One region of the Streptomyces sp. NPDC001714 genome, then DNA from elsewhere that is predicted to be linked to it. Evidence: riboswitches for the same ligand, from Rfam matches in the RefSeq annotation. Region 1 holds a riboswitch; each other region holds the start of a gene.
What was found. Region 1 has a riboswitch for thiamine pyrophosphate ahead of thiC (phosphomethylpyrimidine synthase ThiC). Riboswitches for the same ligand answer to the same signal wherever they lie in the genome.
Positions count from the first base shown of each region.

Region 2: linked by a shared signal. The riboswitch ahead of thiO (glycine oxidase ThiO) and the one ahead of thiC (phosphomethylpyrimidine synthase ThiC) in region 1 are both predicted to bind thiamine pyrophosphate.
Region 3: linked by a shared signal. The riboswitch ahead of ACFY0P_RS36980 (thiamine ABC transporter substrate binding subunit) and the one ahead of thiC (phosphomethylpyrimidine synthase ThiC) in region 1 are both predicted to bind thiamine pyrophosphate.

Region 1 is NZ_JBIAUL010000003.1:412,729-414,923, reverse strand. It holds gene thiC (phosphomethylpyrimidine synthase ThiC) at 1-1,018, opposite strand, end outside; TPP riboswitch at 1,011-1,188, opposite strand; gene ACFY0P_RS10635 (YibE/F family protein) at 1,260-2,195, shown strand, end outside.
Region 2 is NZ_JBIAUL010000006.1:134,305-136,499, forward strand. It holds gene thiS (sulfur carrier protein ThiS) at 1-89, opposite strand, end outside; gene thiO (glycine oxidase ThiO) at 86-1,246, opposite strand; TPP riboswitch at 1,244-1,355, opposite strand; gene ACFY0P_RS17455 (NAD(P)/FAD-dependent oxidoreductase) at 1,509-2,195, shown strand, end outside.
Region 3 is NZ_JBIAUL010000017.1:91,655-93,849, reverse strand. It holds gene ACFY0P_RS36980 (thiamine ABC transporter substrate binding subunit) at 1-966, opposite strand, end outside; TPP riboswitch at 1,039-1,146, opposite strand; gene rlmN (23S rRNA (adenine(2503)-C(2))-methyltransferase RlmN) at 1,171-2,195, opposite strand, start outside.

The DNA of each region.
Region 1 (2,195 bases):
GGAACGACTCCTTGTGGTGCGCGAGGCACCAGGCCGCCATGATCGAGCCGCCGCGCGAGACGATGCCGGTCTTGCGGTTGGCGGTGAGCGGCACGTACGGCAGGCGCACGCCCGCGTGGACGGTCATGTAGTCCACGCCCTGCTCGGCCTGTTCGACGACCGTGTCCTTGTAGATCTCCCAGGTCAGCTCCTCGGCCCTGCCGTCGACCTTCTCCAGGGCCTGGTAGAGCGGCACCGTGCCGATGGGGACGGGGGAGTTGCGCAGCACCCATTCGCGGGTGGTGTGGATGTTGCGGCCGGTGGAGAGGTCCATGACCGTGTCGGCACCCCAGCGGGTCGCCCAGGTCATCTTCTCGACCTCCTCCTCGATGGAGGAGGTGACCGCGGAGTTGCCGATGTTGGCGTTGACCTTCACCAGGAACCGCTTGCCGATGATCATCGGCTCGATCTCCGGGTGGTTGACGTTGGCGGGCAGCACGGCCCTGCCCGCCGCGATCTCCTCACGGACCACCTCGGGAGAAACGTTCTCGCGGATGGCCACGTACTCCATCTCCGGGGTGATCTCGCCCCGGCGGGCATACGCGAGCTGGGTCACCGCCTCGCCTTCCCGGCTGCGGCGCGGCTGGCGCGGGCGGCCCGGGAAGACCGCGTCCAGGTTGCGCAGGCCACCGCGCGGCGACGTGTGCTTGATCCCGTCGTCCTCGGGACGGACGGGCCGGCCCGCGTACTCCTCGGTGTCGCCGCGGGCGACGATCCAGTTCTCCCGCAGCGGCGGCAGGCCCCTGCGGACGTCGGTCTCGACGAGCGGATCGGTGTACGGGCCCGAGGTGTCGTAGAGCGTGACCGACTGCCCGTTGGTGAGATGCACCTGACGGACCGGCACCCGCAGGTCGGGGCGGGAGCCCGCGACATACCCCTTGTGCCAGCCGATGGACTTCCCGGCCCCCGACGACGATTCGCCCGCAATGGGCTGTTCGTCCTGGCTGAAGGCAGGCGTGCGTGCGTCCTTGTTGGTCATGAGACCTACTCCCTACGCCGGCATTACCCGGTAACAGGTTCGGCGGTCGACGCAGCGGCTTCCGTCGGGCGGCGTTTCCTGTGAAACAGCACTCGTTCCACGTGAAACATCGCGAATACGGAGGTCAGCGCCCTCTCAGCCCGGTGCTCCGAGCTCCCGCGTGTGCAAAGGTGCCTCCACGCTAGCGTCAATTCGGGCGCGGTGAACAGAGGGCCTCTCCCGTTCTTGCGATGATCGGGCGGTGACCTCGACGCAGCAGCACCCCTATCCGCCCCCCGACCCACGGCGCGGCAACGGCGCCACGCAGGGCGGCGAATCCGGCCACGGGGGCCATGGTGCCGGTGACGGACACATCCACAGGCAGGGCGAGCAGTACGACCACGGGCAGGCCCTCAGCCACGCCCACCATCACGACGACAGCCATGCCCACGGCCACGGCCAGGCCCATGGCGAATCGCCCCACGGCCAGGCCCATGGCGAATCGCCCCACGGCCAGGCTCAGGGCCGTTCGCCCCGCCCGGGCCAGGACAGCTCCCGGCCCGGCGGCGGGCACGGCCACTCGCACGGACACAGCCACAGCCACGGCCCGGCCGCGCCCGTCTCCAAGCATCTGCGCAAGGTCATCGCGGCGATCCTCATCCCCTTCACCGCCGCGGTGGTGGTCGGCCTGGTGGTGCTGTGGCCCGGTGGCGCCCCGCCGCACGAGCGCACCGGCGTCGGCTTCGACCGCCAGACGCAGGCGGCGACGGTCACCAAGGTCGTCTCGGTCAGCTGCAAGTCGGTCAACGCCTCCGGGGGCGGCTTGACCGCCGACACCTCCACCGCCGACGGCACTTCCTCGAAGGAGGAGGACGGCACCTGCAAGAAGGCCACGGTCCGGGTCGACACCGGCAAGGACAAGGGCCGTACCTTCACCGAGATCGTGCAGCCCGACCAGTCCCGGCAGTTGCACGAGGGCGAGCAGGTCGTGGCCGCGTACGAGCCTTCCGCTCCCAAGGACCTGCAGTACTCGGTCACCGACGTGAACCGGAAGTTCCCGATGGCCCTGCTGGCCGGGATCTTCGCACTCGCCGTCGTGGTGGTGGGCCGGCTGCGCGGTGTGATGGCGCTGGTCGCGCTGGCCGTCAGCTTCCTGCTGCTGACCCTGTTCATCCTGCCGGGGATCCTGCAGGGCTCG
Region 2 (2,195 bases), on a different contig from region 1:
GTGAGGGACCGCACCAGCGAGTCGAGAGCGGTGCCCGGGGCGATCTCCAGGCGCTCCCCGTTGACGGAGATGGTGACGGAGATGTTCATGCGCTCTGCTCCACGAGGACGTCGCCGAATCGCCTCGGCGTGAACGGACGGGCCTCCTGCGGCAGCTCGCCGCCGGCCAGCAGCTCCGCCATCACGTCTCCGGTGACCGGCGTGAGCAGCACCCCGTTGCGGTAGTGCCCGGTGGCCAGCAGCAGTCCGTCGAGGCGGGTCGGCCCGAGCAACGGCGCGTTGTCGGGGGAGCCGGGGCGCAGGCCGGCCCGGGTCTCGGTCAGGGGCAGCTCGGTGATGCCGGGGACCAGCTCGTGCGCGTCGCGCAGCAGCTCGTACACACCGCCCGCGGTGACCGTCGTGTCCCAGCCCAGCTCCTCGCTGGTCGCGCCGACGACCAGCTCGCCGTTCTCCCGGGGCACCAGGTAGACGTTCCCGCCGCGCACCACAGCCCGTACCGTCCGGCTGAGGAAAGGTGCGTACCGCGCGGGCACGGTCAGCCGCAGCACCTGCCCCTTCACCGGCCGCACCGGCGGCAGCACGTCGTCCGGCACGCCCGCCAGCCGCCCGCTCAGGCTCCCGCCGGCGAGCACCACCTGCCCGGCGCCCCAGGCCGCGCCCGCACGGGTGACGACCCCGGCGGCCCGCCCCCGCACCACCTCCAGGCGCTCGGCCCAGTCGCGGTGGAGGACCACCCCGGTCCGCTCGCACGCGGCCACCAGCGCGGCCGCCAGCCGGCGCGGGTCGATCTGGTGGTCGCCGTCGACCCGCAGCCCGCCGCGCACGCCCGGCGCGAGCATCGGCTCCAGGCGTCGGCACTCCCGCCCGGACAGCCACTCGGACTCCAGGCCCGACTGCTGCTGGAGGGCGTGCAGCTCGCGCAGATGGGCGCGGTCGTCGGCGTCCAGCGCGACCGCGAGCGTGCCGCAGCGCCGGTAGCCGAGGTCGTGGCCGGTCAGCTCGGTGAGCTCGGCGGCGAAGGCGGGATAGCGGCGGGCGGAGGCCAGATTGAGCCCCAGCAGCGTCTGCTCCCCGTAGTGCAGTTCGGTGACCGCGGCCAGCATCCCGGCCGCGACCTGCGCGGCCCCGCCGCCGGGCTCGGGGTCGACCACGGCGACGGCGAGCCCGCGCTGAGCCGCCCGCCAGGCCGTGACCAGGCCGATGATTCCGCCCCCGATGACGAGGACGTCGGACGTACGTGAGGACATGGGCGTCCAGCCCCTCCCTTCGCCGGCATGACCCGGATCAGGTTCGTACGGTCGGAGGCCGCCAGCCTCCCTCTCAGCCCGGTGCGTCCGGGCTCCCGCGTGTGCTTCCCCGCCACCCTAGCCCGCGGAGCTCCGCCCTTGTAAGACGGCCTCGGACGGCACTGTGGACAGCGTGGTGGACGGTGCTGTGGAACAGGTCACTCGCCACGCCCCCTGACTGACTCTCTGTCAGTTGTCTATCGTTCTTGTCTATGGTGATCAGGTGAGCGAGCAGACGCAGCGACGGAGCACGTCACAGACGCGGCGCGTGGTCGTCGTGGGCGCGGGGATGGCCGGGGTGCAGACCGCCGTCGCCCTGCGCGAGCAGGGGTTCACCGGAACCGTCACGCTGATCGGCGCCGAACCGCACCAGCCGTACGACCGGCCGCCGCTCTCCAAGGCCGTGCTGCTCGGCAAGTCGGAGGGCTCCGCCTTCGAGGTCGACTTCGAGGCGCTCGGCATCGAGCTGGCGCTCGGCCGCGAGGCGCTGGGCGTGCGCACCGCCGACCACGAGCTGGACACCGAGGCCGGACCGGTGCCGTACGACGTCCTGGTCCTCGCCACCGGCGCCGAGCCGATCACGCTGCCCGGCACCGAGGGCGTGCCCGGCGTCCATCTGCTGCGCACCCTGGACGACGCCGAGCGGCTGCGGCCCGTGCTCGCCCGGCAGCACGACATCGTGGTCGTCGGCGCGGGCTGGATCGGCGCCGAGTTCGCGACCGCGGCCCGCGAGGCGGGCTGCGCGGTCACCGTGGTCGAGGCCGCGGACCGCCCGCTCGCGGGAGCGCTCCCCGCCGAGGTCGCCGCGCCGATGGCCGCCTGGTACGCGGACAGCGGCACCGAACTGCGCACCCACGCGCGCGTGGTGCACATCGAGCCCGGCGTGGTGGTGCTCGACGACGGCTCGCGG
Region 3 (2,195 bases), on a different contig from region 1:
CGTGAACTCGGCAGGCACGCTCGCCCCCTTCACCACCGGGTACACGAACATGTTGAGCGGCATGTCCTCCTGGAACTCCTTCGAGACCAGGAAGTCGATGAGCGCCTTGCCGCCCTTGGTGTTCCCCGCGTTGCTCAGCAGTCCGGCGAACTCGATCTGCCGGAAGCAGGTGCCGGTCGCGACGCCGGTGGGCGCGGTGCTGGGCTTCGGGTCGGCGTAGATGACCTCGGCGGGCGGTGAGGAGGCGTACGACACGACGAGCGGCCGGTCGCCCCCCGCCTTCTTCCCGCCGGCCGAGCCGGAGAACTCCTCGTTGTAGGCCTGCTCCCAGCCGTCGACGACCTTGACGCCGTTGGCCTTGAGCTTCGTCCAGTAGTCCTGCCACCCGCTGTCCCCGTACTGCGCGGCGGACCCGAGCAGGAAGCCGAGCCCGGGCGAGGAGGTGGCCGCGTTCTCGGTGACGAGGAGGTTCTTGTACTGCGGCTTGACGAGATCGGCGTACGAGGCCGGCGGGGTCAGCTTGTGCTTGCTGAAGTACGCCTTGTCGTAGTTGACGCAGATGTCGCCGTAGTCGATGGGCGTGACGCGGTGCTTGGCCGCGTCGAGTTGGTACGCCGTGCCGACCGTGTCGAGCCCCTTCGCCTCGTACGGCTGGAAGAGACCGTTGTCGAGAGCCCTGGAGAGCAGGGTGTTGTCGACGCCGAAGAAGACGTCGCCCTGTGGGTTGTCCTTGGTCAGGATCGCCTTGTTGACGGCCTGCCCGGCGTCGCCGTCCTTGAGGACCCTGACCTTGTAGCCGGACTGCTTCTCGAAGTCCTGCAGCACGTTCTTGGAGACGGCCCACGAGTCGTGGCTGACGAGGGTGACGGTCTTGGAGCCGGCGTCGGAACCCGACGACGACGAGCAGGCGGACAGCGTGACGAGACCGAGCCCGACGGCCGCGGCCAAGAAGGTCCTTGTGTGCACTGGTGTTTTCCTCCTGGGGTTGACCAGGAAGAGACGCGGCCCTGCCCACGATGTGCGGGCAGGGCGCAACAGCTTGAGTGATGACCGAACTTCCTACCCAGAATGACCTGGGCGAGGTTCAGAGGGTCTGCGGCCCGGTTGCCGCACTCTCAGCGCTGTGGCGCTCCCCTGTCGGAATATGAAGATGTACCTACGGCCCTCAGATTACCGCTCGGTGGCCGCGAGCTGACCACAGGCGCCGTCGATCTCCTGCCCACGGGTGTCCCGGATCGTCACCGGCACACCGTGCGCCTCGATCGCCTCGACGAACGCCTTCTCGTCCTCCGGCCGCGACGCGGTCCACTTCGAACCCGGCGTCGGGTTCAGCGGGATGAGGTTGACGTGCACGGGCTTGCCCTTGAGCAGGCGCCCCAGCCGGTCGCCTCGCCAGGCCTGGTCGTTGATGTCGCGGATGAGGGCGTACTCGATGCTGAGGCGCCGCCCGCTCTTCTCGACGTACTCGAACCCGGCGTCGAGGACCTCGCGCACCTTCCACCGCGTGTTCACGGGGACGAGGGTGTCGCGCAGTTCGTCGTCGGGGGCGTGCAGCGAGATCGCGAGCCGGCACTTGAAGCCCTCGTCGGCGAACCGGTGGATGGCCGGGACCAGTCCGACGGTCGAGACGGTGATCCCGCGCTGCGAGAGCCCGAGCCCGTCCGGGGCGGGGTCGGTGAGCGCGCGGATCGCTCCGACCACCCGCTTGTAGTTGGCGAGCGGCTCGCCCATCCCCATGAAGACGATGTTCGACAGCCGCGCCGGTCCACCGGGGACCTCCCCGTCCCGGAGCGCCCGCATCCCGTCCACGATCTGGTGCACGATCTCGGCGGTCGACAGGTTCCGGTCCAGACCCGCCTGCCCGGTCGCGCAGAACGGGCAGTTCATCCCACACCCCGCCTGCGAGCTGATGCACATGGTCACCCGGTCCGGGTAGCGCATCAGCACCGACTCGACGAGCGTGCCGTCGAACAGCCGCCACAGCGTCTTGCGCGTGGTCCCCTCGTCGGTCGACAGGTGCCGTACGACGGTCATCAGCTCGGGGAACAGCGCCTCCCGCAGCTTGTCCCGCGAGCCGGCCGGGATGTCGGTCCACTGCTCGGGGTCGTGCGCGTACCGCGCGAAGTAGTGCTGCGACAGTTGCTTGGCACGAAACGGCTTCTCCCCGACCTCGGCCACCGCGTCCTTGCGCTCGG